Regions from separate parts of the Desulfitobacterium chlororespirans DSM 11544 genome, predicted to be linked through region 2. Evidence: riboswitches for the same ligand, from Rfam matches in the RefSeq annotation. Region 2 holds a riboswitch; each other region holds the start of a gene.
The links. Region 2 has a riboswitch for cyclic di-AMP ahead of BUA14_RS18935 (C40 family peptidase). Riboswitches for the same ligand answer to the same signal wherever they lie in the genome.
Positions count from the first base shown of each region.

Region 1 (4,212 bases), on a different contig from region 2:
TGAGGGAGTCTGCAAGGGAATTGTCGCCCAAAACCTTTATGATATGGAGATCCAAAGCTTTCCCGGCGACGCCGTCATAGTAGCTGCCGGAGGGTGCGGCATGATTTTTGGCAAGAGCACCAATTCCACCATTAATACAGGCTCCGTGGCCTCGGCTCTCTACCAGCAAGGGGTTAAATACGCCAATGGTGAGTTTATCCAGATTCATCCTACGGCCATTCCGGGGGAAGATAAGCTGCGGCTCATGTCCGAGTCGGCCCGTGGCGAAGGCGGGCGGGTCTGGACCTATAAAGAAGGTAAGCCCTGGTATTTCCTGGAGGAGATGTATCCGGCCTACGGGAACCTGGTCCCCCGGGATATTGCCACCCGGGCCATCTACCATGTGGTCTTTGATCTGGGTCTGGGAGTCAACGGTGAGAACATGGTTTATCTGGATCTTTCCCATAAAGATCCTCATGAACTTCAGATCAAATTGGGGGGAATTCTTGAGATCTATGAGAAATTCGTGGGGGATGACCCCAAAAAGGTTCCCATGCGGATTTTCCCGGCGGTTCACTATTCCATGGGCGGAATGTGGGTGGATTATGATCAAATGACCAATATCCCCGGTCTGTTTGCCGCCGGGGAATGTGAATATCAATACCATGGGGCCAATCGCTTAGGAGCCAATTCCCTGCTTTCGGCTATTTATGGCGGTATGATCGCCGGCCCTAAGTCCCTGGAGTACATTAAGAAAAATAAATCGGCAACCTCCAGCGGGCAGGAAGAAGCCTTTGTTCGTGAACGGAAGACTCAGGAGGAGCTCTGGAACAGTATTCTCACCATGAAAGGTGAGGAGAATCCCTACCATATTTATCAAGAGCTGGGTGATGTTATGACTCAAAATGTCACCGTCATCCGCTATAATGACAAACTGGCCGGGACGGACCAGAAAATCCAGGAGCTTATGCAGCGTTGGCAGAGGATCCGGCTCATTGATGATGTCCAGTGGAGCAATCAGACGGCACTTTTTATCCGGCAGCTTTGGAATATGCTGGAGCTGGCCCGTGTCATTACCTTGGGGGCCCTTAACCGCAATGAAAGCCGGGGAGCCCATTATAAGCCTGACTATCCGGAGCGGGATGATGCGAACTGGCTGAAGACCACCATTGCCACCTACACACCGGAGGGCCCGCGATTCAGCTATGAAGCGGTGGATGTATCACTGATTACGCCCAGACCGCGGCGCTATGATGTAGAGAAATAGGGGGGATAGCCATGTCAGGGCAGAAGATTGTCCGTTTAAAAATCCGTCGCCAAAATGCTCCGGACCAACCTGTTTTTTGGGAAGAGTTTGCGGTGGATTATAGTCCCAAGATGAATATCATTTCCTGCTTGATGGAGATTCAAAAAGATCCCGTCAATGCTCAAGGCCAAAAGACCAATCCGGTGGTCTGGGAATGCAACTGTCTTGAAGAAGTCTGTGGTGCCTGCACCATGAATATCAACGGTCAGGCCAGACAGGCCTGCTCGGCCTTAGTGGATCAATTGGAGCAGCCCATTGTCCTGGAGCCTCTCCGGAAATTCCCCATCCTCCGGGATCTTATGGTGGATCGAACTATTATGTTCGAGAATTTAAAGAGGGTTCACGCCTGGATTGATATCGACGGAACCTACGATCTGGGTCCTGGGCCCCGCATGGCTGAAGTGGATCGAGTATGGGCGTATGAGCTTTCCAAGTGCATGACCTGTGGGTGCTGCATGGAATCCTGCCCCCAAGTCAATTCCCGTTCCCGATTCATCGGACCGGCCGCGATTTCCCAGGCCCGCCTCTTTAACACCCACCCCTCGGGGGCTATGCATAAGCATATTCGCCTATCCGCCCTTATGGGTGATGGAGGGATCACCGACTGCGGCAACGCCCAAAATTGCGTACGGGCCTGCCCCAAGGAGATTCCTTTGACCACCAGTCTTGCCGATATGAACAAAGAGGTCAATAAATTTGCCTTGAAGCGATGGCTGAATACTTAAAAAAGTCAAGATGCAAGAAAATTTTTTATTGCAATCTGACAACTTAGATGTTAACATAAAGTTGTAACAACTTATAACAAAATAAGAGTTGTCAGATTGCAAGCTGTTTGCAATCAAGGCTGAATTTCCCAAAAAGGAAAACGGGGGAACCATCATGGGGGTTAATTATTGTCAGGGAGAGCAAACTCCTGGCAATGACGGAAAGGTATCATTCCGAACCCGGCAGCTAACCTCGTAAGCGTGTGAACCGTTTTAGTGTTTTTTATGCTAAATCAATAGTTAATGTTATGCGCTGCTTCTTCTTGGGCCTGTTCAGGCCCTTTTTCTATGCCTTTTTGCGGATTTCAGTCGAGAAAAAGGAGGACGTTTGAATGAAAAAGTTACCAATGCTCAGAACTTTACTGGTGGGGATGCTGGCCTTTAGTGTCTTTGCCTTGGGAGGGTGCGGCTCTTCCGAGACCAACGGTGACGGGATGAGTACATTGGCAAAGGCTAAGGAGAAAGGAACCGTCACCGTTGGTTTTGCTAATGAAAAGCCCTATGCATATAAAACTGCCGACGGGGAGCTCACCGGTGAAGCTGTGGAAATTGCCCGGGCCGTCTTAAAAGAGCTGGGGATTAATGAAATGCAGGGGGAGCTTACGGAATTCGCCTCTTTAATTCCCGGCCTTCAGGCCAAACGTTTTGATATGGTTACCGCCGGAATGTTTATCACCCCCGACCGGGCCGAGCAGGTATCCTTTGCCAATCCCGAATACAGCATCGGGGAAGCCATTGCCGTCAAGAAAGGTAACCCTCTCGACCTGCATAGCTATGAAGATATCGCCAAGCACGGGACGGCTAAAGTCGCTGTACCTGGGGGAGCCATTGAGTATGACTACCTTGTAGCCAGTGGTGTCCCCAAAGATAGAATCGTGACCGTTCCGGATATGCCGGCAGCTTTGGCAGCCCTGCAGGCCGGGCGGGCAGATGTGATTACCGCTACCGGCCCTTCGATTCAGGCTACTTTGGATACGGCCAATGACCCTAACTTGGAGCGGGTCATGGATTTCACTCAGCCGGTGATTGACGGCGAAAGTGTCAGAGGTTATGGGGCAACTGCCTTCCGCCATGAAGACAGTGATTTCCGGGAGGCTTTCAATGCCGAATTGCAGAAGCTGAAAGAATCCGGTGACCTTCTCAAGATCCTTGAATCCTTCGGCTTTACAGAGCAAGAGCTTCCGGGGGACATAACTGTACAAGACATTATTAAGTAGGAAGTGATGACCTTTGGCTATCTTAGACCTCTTGCCGACCCTGTTAAAAGGGTTGGAAATAACCCTCATCATCACTCTTCTGGCAACCCTCCTTGCTTTGGTGCTGGCTTTCCTGGCCGGGTTCGGCCGCTTGTCCAAATATCCGCCCATCTGCTTTCTGACGGCAGTCTATGTGGAAACCTTCCGGGGAACCTCCCTGCTTGTTCAGCTTTTTTGGATCTATTTTGCCCTGCCTCTTTTAGGCATCAGCTTGCCTCCCCTGGCCGCCGGAGTCCTGACTCTGGGTTTCAACTGCGGGGCCTATGGTTCCGAGGTGGTGCGCAGTGCTATTCTGGCTGTTCCCAAAGGGCAGACGGAAGCCGGGGTTGCCTTGAACTTCAGCCCCTGGCAGCGCATGCGGCGCATTATCCTGCCCCAGGCCTTTGTCATGATGCTGCCGGGGTTTGGCAATCTGCAGATTGAGCTGCTGAAAAGCACCTCCCTGGTCTCTTTAATCACCCTGGCCGATTTGACCTATCAGGCCTCCGTGCTTAATGCTTCCACTATGGAGACGACTTTAATTTACAGCTTGCTGCTTGTGATCTACTTCCTGATTGCCTGGCCCTTAACACGGGGGATCCGCTGGATAGAAAACAGGCTGACTGTAGGGAGGTACTAAGATGTGGAATTGGGATTTTGCCATTAAAATCTTCCCGGAGATATTTGCAGCACTAAAGATTACTGTGATCGCTACTTTTGCCGGATTCTTTCTGGCCTTGTTTTTAGGGATGTTCCTCACCATCGGCAGCCGCTCTTCCCTGAAGCCTGTCGCTTACAGCTCAAAAGGCTTTGTGGAGTTTATCCGCAGCACACCTTTGCTGGTTCAGCTCTATTTTATTTTCTATGTACTGCCCCAAGCCGGGTTGTCTTTAAGTCCCCTCACTGCCGGGATTATGGGTTTAGGGAT
Region 1 covers NZ_FRDN01000003.1:128,850-133,061, reverse strand. The annotation lists gene sdhA (succinate dehydrogenase flavoprotein subunit) at 1-1,246, shown strand, start outside; gene sdhB (succinate dehydrogenase iron-sulfur subunit) at 1,258-2,010, shown strand; cyclic di-AMP (ydaO/yuaA leader) riboswitch at 2,118-2,265, shown strand; gene ehuB (ectoine/hydroxyectoine ABC transporter substrate-binding protein EhuB) at 2,382-3,266, shown strand; gene ehuC (ectoine/hydroxyectoine ABC transporter permease subunit EhuC) at 3,280-3,924, shown strand; gene ehuD (ectoine/hydroxyectoine ABC transporter permease subunit EhuD) at 3,926-4,212, shown strand, end outside.
Region 1: another riboswitch for cyclic di-AMP. It lies ahead of ehuB (ectoine/hydroxyectoine ABC transporter substrate-binding protein EhuB); the one in region 2 lies ahead of BUA14_RS18935 (C40 family peptidase).

Region 2 (4,212 bases):
CGATAATTTCATTTTCCCTTATTATGAGGAGCCGGAAGAAGCTTTTGTCTCTTTTCTGGCTCAGTTCTACACAGAGAGTTCTGCTCTTCCTCAGGAAATTCTCCTGCCCCCGCTGGATATCAGTGTTTTGGCAAAGCTCTTCCCTATGGTAGTGCCGCAAAAGGGACAAAAGCGGGATTTGGTGCAAATGGCTATGGAAAATGCTCAAACCACCTTACACGAACAGATTTCCATCGAAATACGCAACTTGACGGAATGCACGCAAGCTTTGGCGGAAATCGGCAATGCCTTAGGCATCCCTTCCCTCCGCACCATCGAGTCCTTTGATATTTCCAATATTGCCGGTACCCATAGTGTAGCAGGAATGATTCAGTTTCTTGATGGCAAACCTAATCGTAGCCAGTATCGCAAATTTAAGATTCAACCCATGCCGAATATGGACGATACGGCCTCCATGCACCAGGTGATTGAGCGCCGTTATGCCCGCCTCCAGCAAGAAAACCTGCCGCTCCCGGATCTGATCCTGGTGGATGGGGGCAAGGGACAGATCCATGCCGCCCTGGCTGCTCTCCACAGCTTAAAAGCTGCGATCCCTGTTGCCGGTATGGTCAAAAACGACAAGCACCAGACTTCGGCCTTAATCGACTCTAAGGACCGCATTCACTCCTTGGATCGCCGTTCCGCCGGTTTTCGTTTGTTGGAACGCATTCAAAACGAGGTCCATCGCTTCGCTATTACCTTCCATAGACAGCAACGGACTAAAAGCATGACCCTTTCCGAATTGGACGGCATAGCAGGGGTCGGTCCCAAGCGCAGACAACAGCTCCTTAAGTTTTTTAAATCCATAGATAGTATCCGCCAGGCCACCCTTGAGGAACTGCAGCAATCCGGCCTTCCTGCCCTGGCAGCTGCGGCGGTCTATCAACATTTCAACTCTCATAAGGAGGAAAGCCATGATTCTTAATTACCGTGTGGAACTCTGCCGCCAATGCTACTATAAGCGGATGAAGCAATGTGCCAAGACGGACCTCTATATCCACAACCAGACATCGGCGGAGCCCGGAGGGGAATGCAAGAGCTATCTGCCGGTGCCCTGGCTGCCTTATTGACGATTAAAGCCAAATTACCAACCGGTTGGTAATTTGCTTCCGATCCGAAAGGATGGTCATAGCATAATTTAGCAGACGGAAACAGAGCTGGGAGAGCTAAAAAGGAGTATCACTCACTGCTTTAAAAAAGCAATGAGGCGATACTCCTTTAGTCTATTCCCCATTATGTTCCTTTGTCCCTATTGACAAGCCTATGAACTAGAAAACTCTTCTGGCCCCAAGGTAACGACCAGCGTAATAACTGTCCGATAAGCCGGTGATCTTAATGCCACTGCTGGCGGCATGAATAAAGTTGTCTTCACCTATATAGATTCCCACGTGGGAGGCTCCGCTGTCGTAAGTGGCGAAGAAGACCAAATCACCGATCTGAAGCTCATCTTTGCTGACTGCTGTTCCTATTCCATATTGTGCGTATGAGGTTCGGGGCAAGTCAATTCCTGAACCTTTTAATACATATTGAGTAAAACCGGAGCAATCAAAGCCATTCGTAGTCGTCCCGCCAAACACATAGGGGGTACCGATCAGCTCTTGGGCATTGTCGCTGATTTCTTCAGCTTTGGAACTGCCGCCACGAGAGATTTCCTGGACAGGAGCCACTGCAGCTTGTCTCAAAGCCCGCTCTTGGGAAAGCTTTTCGATGTCCATCGCTGCCGTCGTTTCTTCAGGGGTAGTCACGGTATCTTCCTGAGCCGCTTCTGTAAATTGCTGTGATTCCCTCTGACTATCCATATCGGCAGCTACAGATTCCGAAGCGTAAGCTAAGGTCATTGCTGCTTCACGTTGCAGGATCACATCCTTTTTTTCTGCTTGAACCCCAGGGGAGAGTACCGTATCGGCAACAGTTTGAGTTTGAGCCTGAAACAATGAAGCGTTCCTTAAGAGAACAGATTCGGAGCCTGTAACAGGCACAGCGGCACTTCCAGGCCCATAGATGCCCGGGAGGCTGCTTACCAATAAGGTGCCGGATAACACCACACTGGCCACCCATCCCCTCTTAAAGGAAGAGTCCATGAATTTTCCACCTTTCGTCGCTTACGAGGTTAGTTGACGGATTCGGGCAAAAAGGTGCAAGCCCTACGCATGACTGCGATTCACCCCAAAAGATTATCCCCCGTTCCAGACACACGGTCCGGATTCAGCCCACATTCCTTATGCATTGTAGTATTCGCGGAAAATGCCTTTAATCCTTCACACAATTAATTATAAAAGTGATATATTTTGGAAATTTATTCTATTAATATCAGACTATTCACTCATCTGCTTTTTGTGCCTAAAGAAAAGGTTAAAGAAAACCCCGAAAGCACTGCTTTCGCACTTGTTGCTTCGCCGAGCTTTATGTTTTCACGCCCACAAAAGGCGAAGTCGCTGGTTCCCCTTATGCTTAGCAAGTATACAGCGCAAGCTTATACTTCTGAAAGTGCATAAACGTAAAAACACCTCTCTCACGAGAGGTGCTGCTCTTTGAGCCTTAGGACACCAACGAATAAATATTGCGCCATAGGTCAAGTAGGTTTTCCCACTGAGCTCCTGCAGTTTCCTGACAGGCGGTTTCCCTTTTTCCTCAGTCCAGAATGTCACCATTTCCAGCACTTGATCGCCACTAAGAACGCACTTTAATCCTCATTAGTTTTCGCTCTAGAAGTTTTCCTTCACGCTCCGTGACGGTCTAGCCTCTTTTGCAGAAAAGAATTTCAGGCAAACTTAAGTTCATCGGCCAATGAACAGAAGTTCCTTCAGCCCTCCCAACTTCTCCACCTCAAGGCAGGCTACACTGCACTAAGTTCCTTCCTAATGCAGGTTCATACCCCAAGCCGTAACCAAAAGCAGCCACGAACTTAGGCCTCCACGGAAGAGGGTATCGCCCGCATGCCATTGCAGATCCCCCTCATCCTTAACTCCCAGCAGCAACCCTCGACTGGGCGTCGAAAGCCACCACCAGGAACTTCATCGGTATGCCCTTAGCGGATTCTTAGGCCCGCCTTCGACAGTCATTTTACGCACTAGAATAGCGCACCCTAGCTCAAAGAAGATTACATCGATTATTGTACACTGAAACGAACAATTTTTAAAACGACCTTTGCCTATTCATATTCTCGATTGCCTTTGATAATGAATGAAAAGAAGCAGCAAATTGAAAAAGAGAGCTTTGCGCTCTCTTTTTGGCTTATTAAAGCAATACCGGCAAAATCAATGGTGTTTTATCAAACTGATTTGGCTTCAGATGCAGGTTTTCCGTCAGAAAAGATTTTTCGCAGCATTACTTCGATACTTCCGGGCAAGTCCCGTGCCGCTTGTTGGATCTGAACAGACCGCCAGTGGATTTCCTCCAATAAAACCTGTGTTCGCGGTGCGGAAATATAGGCTTGTGGCTGTTCCGGAGCAAATAAGCCTTTGGCAGCCATAAGTAAAATGAAAATGATTAAAATACGTCCCAACCAGCGCAATGGATATACTTCCTTTCCTCAAAAAAGATATATCCATAGTTTAACCAGCTTAGTTTTTTTTAAGCCTCATTTTCTCCAGCTCGGACCAAAAATTCTCGGAATACAAAAAGAGCGGTTCAAAAAGCACCCGCGCAGTCTGGGTGTGGATATGCTCATGGTAGTGGCGAATCCTTTCACGGTAAAAGGATTCACAGGAATCCGGCCCGAAAAAAGGTTTTCCTTCTTTTCCCAACCAGACAAAAAGCCTGGCAATCCCCATCGGACCTACAAAATCTAATTTATCGGCATCATAAAGAATCTTTGCTTCCAAGGTTTCCGGTTCATAGCCTTCCCGCGAGTGAGAAAGGACAGCAGCTTTAACAGCGTCAATGGTGTCTTCCGGGTATCCGCATTTATGCAGGATGCCACCGGCCAAGGCCGCGCCGCTCTCAGCATGGGTTTTCGATAAGGTTCCGGAACGGCCAATATCATGAAGAATAGCTGCCAGCTCCACAATCAATAGATCGGCACCCTCCTGTATCCCAATCTGCTTGCCCCATGCTCTGACCCGGAGAGCATGTTCCAGATCATGAGCCTGATCTTTACGGCCATAAATTCCCTGCACAGCGTTAATTACCTGGCTTAGAGGGTCTTGATTCGTTTCCGGCAAGGCAATCCCC
Region 2 covers NZ_FRDN01000012.1:139,229-143,440, reverse strand. The annotation lists gene uvrC (excinuclease ABC subunit UvrC) at 1-964, shown strand, start outside; gene BUA14_RS28050 (hypothetical protein) at 954-1,109, shown strand; gene BUA14_RS18935 (C40 family peptidase) at 1,308-2,120, opposite strand; cyclic di-AMP (ydaO/yuaA leader) riboswitch at 2,124-2,260, opposite strand; gene BUA14_RS28300 (hypothetical protein) at 3,311-3,553, opposite strand; gene BUA14_RS18925 (HD domain-containing protein) at 3,603-4,202, opposite strand; gene BUA14_RS18920 (GNAT family N-acetyltransferase) at 4,162-4,212, opposite strand, start outside.

Region 3 (4,212 bases), on a different contig from region 2:
GCATTTATTGCAGCGCGAGAGGTTCCGGGGACTTTGCCGGTCAGGCGGAGCAATCGATTCATGAACAATTCTGTGAAATCAAGGAGGTCATGAACCGGAAATGGTCCAGTGCCAAATATCTGGCTTATTTTCAGGCTTATACCAATACCTATGCCCCACTGAAGCGCTTGCGGGAGGTCTATGAGCAAGCTTTGGCGGAGGAGGGAGTGGTCGGTCTGTCCATTGCCACCCGTCCGGATTGTTTACCGTTTGAGGTGCTCGATTATTTGGAAGAGCTCAATCAGCGAACTTATCTCTGGGTGGAGCTGGGCCTGCAAAGTATTCATGATCGGACCATGGAATGGGTGGGGAGAGGACATACTTATAAGGATTTTCTTCAGGGTTTGGATAAGCTCCGCCGAAGAAACATACGGGTCTGTGCCCATATGATTTATGGGCTGCCGGGGGAAACCCTTGAGGATATGTTCAGCTCAGCACAAACTTTAGCCAAACTCGATGTGCAGGGAGTTAAGCTGCATCTTTTGCATGTGTTGCAGGGTACACCTTTGGCTGATATCTATGAGCAGAGCCCTTTTCCCTTACTCACTCAGGATGAGTATATCCAGCTGATTTGCGATACACTGGAGATCCTGCCTGAACAGACGGTTATTCACCGCTTGACTGGAGATGCTCCCCGAAAGGATTTGCTAGCCCCTCTGTGGAGTCTGAAAAAATGGGAAGTCCTTAATGCCATTGACCGGGAACTGGAAAGAAGGGGAACATGGCAGGGGAAAAAGGTGCAAAATAAAAACGGCTGACACCACCCATTCAATTAACGAAGTGGAATTAGCCGTAACTAGTTTAGCAACACAAGTTTTTGGACTTTGGTTAGATTATTAACCTTTCTCGAATAGTTTGGTGTGACTTTGAACATGGGGATAGTATGGATTCGCCGGAGAGGAGTCACTCTTATCCCGTTGAGAAGGAGTTCTAAGGGCAGGCGCTAAAGAGAGATAGCGCTTTAAGCTGTCGGTATGGGTCTGGAGGATGGCTTGATAAACTGGGTCAGGGGTTAGTTTTTGTGAATTCATACCGATTCCTCCTAACATAATTATTTGGACTTATTATTTCACCTTAGGTGGAAATTAGTTTAATGATTAGGATAATGCACAACTTTACCTTCCCAGGTTCTTATGACTGCTTCTTCATCGTTTAGGGAAATAAGGTATTGTGGTAAGATGGGGGTTTTGCCACCGCCTCCCGGGGCATTAATAATATAGGTCGGAATGGCCAAACCGGAGGTGTAGCCGCGTAAGCTTTCCATAATTCTTAACCCGTCCTGAATACGGGGAATAAAGTGGCTCGTGCCTTTAACATTTTTGGCGTGGAAAATATAGTAGGGGCGAACGCGAATTTTAAGAAGTTCTTGGTTAAGGCGTTTCATAATCTCTGGTTGGTCATTGATTCCTTTGAGAAGAACTGCTTGGTTGCCCAAGATGACTCCCGCTTTAATTAAGCGATCAGCAGCTTTTTTGGTTTCCTCAGTCACCTCTTGGGGATGATTGAATTGAGTATTGATATAAAGGGGTGGATATTTTTCAAGAATAGCGCAGAGCTCATCGGTAATGCGCATGGGCAGAGTGACGGGAACCCGGGTGCCGATACGTTTGATCTCCACATGCTTAATTTCATGCAATTCCCCCAATAACCAGTCCAGCATTTGATCGCTGAGAAGGAGGGCATCGCCGCCGGTGACCAGCACATCCCGAATCTCTGGATTGGAGCGTATATAATCCAAGGCGGCCTCCAGGTTAGCACGAGTTTCATGGAGGTCAATTTCACCGATATTCCGTCGGCGTTGGCAGTGCCTGCAATACATAGCACATAAATTGGTTACATTAATAATGAGGCGATCCGGGTAACGACGTGTGATGCAAGGCGCAGGGGATGTATACTCTTCTCCCATGGGATCTACTTCTCCGGAATCGTCGAGGATTTCTTCCACAGAAGGGAGACTTTGCAGACGGATGGGATCCCGAGGATCATCTTTATTGATCAGGCTTAAATAATAGGGTGAAACAGCCCAACGATAGACCTTGCCTACTTCGTTGATTTCATGTCTTTGCTTTGGGGTTAGGGGAAGCAGGGTGCTCAAGTTCTCAGCATCCTGAATGCGGTTTTTAAGCTGCCACTTCCAATCCTGCCAATCCTCCAGGTCGGCATCCAACTGATCCAATATAAAGTCTCGGTTTTCATTAAATTCTTCGCTCAAGGCAAGGCCGCAGGGAATCGTTTCTTTGCGCTTGTTGTAGGATTGAACTTTTTGTTTTAATTCCAAAGCCCTTGCTTGTGAAGCCTGTCTTGGGTTAGGGGGGAGAAATTCTACTGCCATAATGATTGCCCTCCTCTATTTGCAGATATAAAATAAGTCTTCAGAATCAAAAAAGAACCTCTCGGTTCCCAAGAAAAAGCATATTACATAATCAGGTGTTTACGCCTCATGTGCTTCAATGCTTACGAGGTTAGCTGACGGGTTCGAGCTGAAACATGCTCTACGTTTAAAACGATTCACCCCTGAATTGGTTCCCCCGTTTTCCCCTTGGGAAATTAAGCCCATATTAAGTTGCATAACTAACAACTTAATAGTATCATATGGGTTGGTGGCAGTCAATTGTATATTTTGTACATATGTTTATTTTGTATATAGGTTATCTTAGTAAAATTTATTGTGTAAGAATTTGTAGCTTATTTTAGTAGCAGAATTAAAGGTTAATGATAAGATGAATCAAGGAGAGGAATCCGATGGAATATAATGCACGTTATCAGGAAATTGCGATAGATATTGCTCATTCTATCGTTATGGGAGAATACCGGGAAGGGGAAAAAATTCATGGACGCTCTACTTTAGCGGGGCGTTATAATGTATCTCCGGAGACTATCCGGCGCTCCATTGCTATCCTCCAAACGATGGGCGTAGTCATGGTAAGCCAAGGGGTAGGGATTACGGTAGTCTCCAAAAGCATGGCGGAAAAATTTATGAGGGGTTTTGACCAGAAAGCAGAAATTCAGGTCTATTTTGATGAACTGAAAAAACTTATGGAACAAAGACGTGAGATCGATCAGAAGATCGATGCCCATCTCACCAAAATCGTGAACTATACAGATCGTTTGGCCAGCCGTTGGATGGATGTGGCCGAAATTGAAATCGCCAAAGGCTCCAGCGCCAAGGGCAAAACTTTAAGTGATTTAAAATTGAGGGAGAAGACAGGTTTAACGGTTGTGGCTGTGGTCAGAGGGGGAATCGAGCAATTTTCTCCGGGAGCGGAGTTTATCCTGGACGACGGAGATATCCTGCTGGCGGTAGGCTCTGAACAAGGTAAAGAAAAACTTCAGGAAATCCTTCGCTAGAATACAGGAAGTGGATAGCCATCTGTCGAAATTCTCTATGAATTCTAGAGGACATGAGGGATGATGGATGATCTTTGAAAGCATAGTCATACTCGGCGTGGAGTTGATGCTGGTCTTAGTAACAGGCCAGATGAATCTGTTAATTTTATTTTTAATCGGTAATACATTTTTTCTTTTATATCACTTAAATCTGGAATATAAAAAAGCTGCCCGGCAGGCCACAGAGCGAAACGCGGAACTCAGCTTTAAAATAGCCAACCAGACCCTTCCTTACTTGCGCCGGGGGCTTAATGAACAAAACGCAGAGTACATCGCTAAAATCATTCAAGAGATTGGCCAAGTGGCGGCTGTTTCGATCACAGATTGTGAAAAGCAGCTGGCCTATTTGGGTGTGGGATGCGATCAGCATCATCCGGGAGATAAGATTCTTACCCGGGCAACCCGGGATGTGATCCAATCCGGGGTTTATAAGATAGTGCGAACGCAAAAAGAGCTGAATTGCCCCAGACAAAACGTCTGCGATTGTCCACTGGCAGCGGCTGTCATCGTACCTCTGAAGTGTCAGGGGGAAGTAGTGGGAACCATGAAGCTGTATGAAACTAAGGATGGGCAGCTCTCATCGGATCTTATTCGCTTAGCTCTTGGGATGGCTGATCTCCTGGGGATTCAGATTGAATTAGCAGAGCTTGATCACCAGGCGAAACTGGCTGCGGAAGCACAACTGAATGCCTTGCAAGCTCAAATCAATCCCCATTTCTTTTTCAATGTTCTCAATACTATTATTGCCACCAGCCGTACCAGCCCCAATCGTTCACGACGATTGCT
Region 3 covers NZ_FRDN01000005.1:341,792-346,003, forward strand. The annotation lists gene mnmL (tRNA modification radical SAM protein MnmL/YtqA) at 1-797, shown strand, start outside; gene BUA14_RS07485 (hypothetical protein) at 876-1,070, opposite strand; gene eam (glutamate 2,3-aminomutase) at 1,130-2,371, opposite strand; cyclic di-AMP (ydaO/yuaA leader) riboswitch at 2,476-2,603, opposite strand; gene BUA14_RS07495 (GntR family transcriptional regulator) at 2,782-3,387, shown strand; gene BUA14_RS07500 (histidine kinase) at 3,455-4,212, shown strand, end outside.
Region 3: another riboswitch for cyclic di-AMP. It lies ahead of eam (glutamate 2,3-aminomutase); the one in region 2 lies ahead of BUA14_RS18935 (C40 family peptidase).

Region 4 (4,212 bases), on a different contig from region 2:
TCTGACAGCTTTTGTCCTGATACCTTGAGCCTTTTCTTCACGCTTTTCAACTATAAGTTCATTCATTATTCTCTTTCAAGTACTTGCTTCCAATCGGGTACTTGCCTTTGCCCTTCACTTTTTAATAATCCGGCTCGTTCAACCTATAAACTTCACAAAACACTGCCGGGAGCGGGGACCATCAAATTCACAAAAATAAATCCCTTGCCAGCGGCCTAAAAGCAGCCGGCCATCCTTAACGATGACGGTCTGAGAGCTCCCTATAAGGCTGGCCTTCAAATGGGCTGCCGAATTCCCTTCCCCATGCCTATCCTGAGCCATATCCCAAGGGCAGAGCTCATCCAGCCGCCTCAGAAGATCACGGCAAACATCGGGATCGGCATTCTCATTAATCGTGATTCCCGCCGTGGTATGAGGGCAATAAATCACTGCCACCCCATCCTTGAACTGGAAATTTTGCAAAAAACCTTCTATTAAAGAAGTAATATCAATCCATTGATTCCTTTTTTGAGTCTGTAGGTTCAGGGTATGGACCATGTTCTTCTCTCCCCCCTTCCCGTCTCACCACCCGGGTCATTTCCCGTTGATGCTTTTCGCAATAGATTTTCCAGGCGAATTTTTCAGACCGGTTTAAACAATAGCGGGCCATGCGCTCGTTAACAGCCTTTTGACAAATACTGCAGCGAATATCTCCATACTTGGGTCTGTACTGCATTCTTTCCCGGCGCTGACGGGCCGCATACTCATTGCGCAGGCCCAGATCGGTCAGATTGATTTTTTCTATCCTCTCCACAATCTCAAGGATCTCCTCATCACTGAGCACCGCAGGCTGATTCTGGGCCAGTTGCAGGATTGAAGCCGGCAGATCTATATCATAAAAGACCACACCCGAAAAAACTTTCAGATTGCAACTCCGGTTAAAGGTCACATAGGAAAACACGGGAATAGTTTTATCAAGCCCCGCCAGCTCCTGCAGCACCTGAACCCGGACCTGGTTCTCCATGATCGGATTGGGGAAGGTCTTCACCCTCCAGGTAATCGCCTGATACCACTTGGGTTCCTTTTCTTCCCCTACGATCAGTCCCGATAAATTATTGGCTTCTAAAAGAAAAATTCCATAAGGAGAGATCAGAACATGATCAATCTGGTGGAAGCGGCCCTTGGTTCCTAACAGGAGATTGCTCAGCCGGCGAAAGCATCTTGGTAAGTGGGCAAGCCCCACTTCAAGCTTATATTCCCCTATTTCATGTTTGCGTTGTTTCTTGCTCCGCAAGGAGCCTCTTTCCTTTGCCCAGTTATAAGTATAATAATTGGTTCTATATTTCTTCCTTTGCCAAACCTCCTGAGCCGCTTCCGGTTCAGGAGATATTTTTTTTGTTGCTTTTTTTCGATTCCAAAAGAACAAAGCTATCCCCCTAGTCATCAATTGCTCCATTATTGGCTTACAGCATGCCACTATTTTACCATATTCCAAGGTGAATAACTAACTTCTGAATCCTTTCACCCCAAAATATGTAATGAATTTCCACGTATTTCATAAAGTATTAATGAAGGAACTTTAGAACTTGATGTCGAATCAGAATAAAAATACGTGCATTTATAATAAAAGCCTAATCTGGGGTATCCTAGAGCGGGGGACTAAATTTCTGGGGTGAATCGCACTTCCTGTGCGTAGGGCTTACACTTTCGCCCGAATCCGTCAACTAACCCCGTAGGCTAAGAAAGGTGTCTGAGCATGCATTTTAAGGAAAGCTTGTCTCAATTCAAGACTTCTGCGTCCGATCAAGTTCAAAAAATTGCAAAAAACATTTCTTGGAAATCGCCTCGTGTTCTTGGTTCTTTGACAGTTACCCTTGTCCTGACCGGCAGCTTAGGATTTTATTTTCTAACGACGACCACTGCGGCGGCTGTGATGATCAACGGCCAGCAAGTGGGCTATGTGGAAAACTCCCTTAGCGGACAAACCCTTGTGGATACATACCTCCAGGAAAAAGGGGAGCCCTATGGTGTCGTTGCCAAGACACGGGACCAGATCAACTATGAAAGTGTCCGCATCAAAAACAGCGCTTATAAAGAGTCTGAAATCAAGGAAGAAAACTTAGCCGACTCTTTGAGCTATTATCTGGAAGGCTACAAAGTTCTGGCCAATGGAACCCCCATAGCTTATTTACCCAGTAAAGAAGACGCGGACAAATTACTTAAAGAATACGAAGAGTACTATTCCAAATCCAGCGATGAAAACAAGATCACTTCCGTCAGCTTCTTAGAAGAAGTAACCATTGAAAAGGTTTCCATTCAGCCCAGCCAAATGACCTCCCTGGAGCTGGCTTATGAACAGCTCATCGAAGGCCAGGTTACCACAAAAGAATATACTGTAGAGGAAAAAGACTCCTGGTGGTTGATCGCCCGCAAAAATAATATGTTGACCGCCGAAGTTTTGGCCGGGAATTCCGGGGCAACTGAAGACACTGTGATCAAACCGGGAGATGTGCTCAAACTTGTCACTGTTGAACCTTATCTGACTGTCGTAAGCCAAGGTACATATTCCGGACAGGAGATCATTCCTTATGACGTAGTCACTAAAACTGATTATAAACTTAACCCGGGCCAAACTAAAGTTGTCACTAAAGGCAGTAACGGTTCCAAAATTGTAACCTATTCTTATGAGCAGAGAAACGGTGTCGAGGTAGCCAAAAAAGTTCTCGATGAGAAGATTGTCGAGAAACCCGTTGATGAAGTCGTCTCTAAAGGTCCCAGCAAGCAAACAGTCAATGTAGCCTCTGCCACCTCGCGGGGCAGTGCCAACGGTTCTTCCCTTGTCGATCGGGCTCTCAGCTTTCAAGGTGCGAAATATGTTTTCGGAGGTACCAGTACCAGTGGTTTTGATTGCTCCGGCTTTACCAAGTACATCTATTCCGGGTCCGGGATCTCCCTTCCCCGAACCTCCTATGATCAATTCAATTCAGGTTCATCTGTGAGCAAAGATAATTTACAAGCGGGAGATCTGGTCTTCTTCAGCACCTATGCTTCCGGAGCCTCTCATGTAGGTATCTACATCGGTAACGGCAAGTTTGTTCACGCCTCCAATCCCGGAAGTGGGGTTAAGGTTTCCGGAGTAAGCGACAGCTTTTATGGCCCCCGCTATTTGGGAGCACGCCGTTACTAGTTGCCTGACCATTAAGATTTCTTAAAGCCAGGGGCTGTTCCGAGAGGACAAGCTCCTGGCTTAATTAATAGGGCTCTCCGGCCCCTCAGGCAGCACCACAGAAAAAAACACCTTCCCGTGATTTAAAGAAGGTGTGATCTCCTGAAAAATATCTCTAGTGAGGCTTTTTAGTAAAATAGAACATTCCGCCCACTGCCATAACCACTATAAAAAGGATTAGATAGTAGAGAACCGCCCAGCGGTGAGCATAAACAGCAGCGATGACCATAAAGACGCAGGCACAGATCGCCAGAGTAGGCATAATAAACCGTTTAAAGGCGCTTAAGGATTGCTCCTTTTTCATCATCATCATAAAGATGGGGATATACATAGCGTACAGTGTGACAATGGGGAGCTCCGAGCTGTCAAAGCTAAAGGGGCCAAACCAGGGAGCCGAGCCATGAATGGGTACCAAGTTTGCGCCAAAGAAATAGAGCAGCCACCCTGCCGTAAATAACAGTCCCATGATGGCGGAGTTGGTCGGCATATTGGTGTTGGCATCAATATTCTTATAGATATGGGGCTGAGGACCAAGATTTCTGGCGGCCAGGGAGTAAAATCCCCGGGTACATCCCAGCATTAATCCATTAAGGGTTCCTAAGCAGGAGATGACCACAAACACAAAGAGTACGGACCCGCCAAGATTAGAGAAGACTGTAGAAAAGGCAATCTTGGCTCCGGTTTCTCCCCCTTCCATGATCACGCTGTTTTCCACGGCACCGGCAAGCCCGGTGTAGTATAAAATATAAATTAGAGCGACAAACATCGTGCCAAAGGTTAAGGCACGAGGAAGATTCTTTTTGGCATCTCTTAATTCCGCATTAATACTGGTGGCAATGATCCAGCCTTCATAAGCAAAAGCAGTGGCCACCACAGCGGTAAACAAAGGATTGGCGGTTGATACATCAGCGATAACGCCACTGGTAAAGTTCTTAATCAAAACACCGTTGCTTAACCCGGTAACGGTCCCCAGGACAGCCATTAAAATCAGGGGGATCAACTTAATA
Region 4 covers NZ_FRDN01000013.1:2,220-6,431, forward strand. The annotation lists gene BUA14_RS19370 (DMT family transporter) at 1-66, opposite strand, end outside; gene BUA14_RS19375 (secondary thiamine-phosphate synthase enzyme YjbQ) at 139-537, opposite strand; gene BUA14_RS19380 (nuclease-related domain-containing protein) at 488-1,405, opposite strand; cyclic di-AMP (ydaO/yuaA leader) riboswitch at 1,598-1,733, shown strand; gene BUA14_RS19385 (C40 family peptidase) at 1,736-3,166, shown strand; gene BUA14_RS19390 (APC family permease) at 3,321-4,212, opposite strand, start outside.
Region 4: another riboswitch for cyclic di-AMP. It lies ahead of BUA14_RS19385 (C40 family peptidase); the one in region 2 lies ahead of BUA14_RS18935 (C40 family peptidase).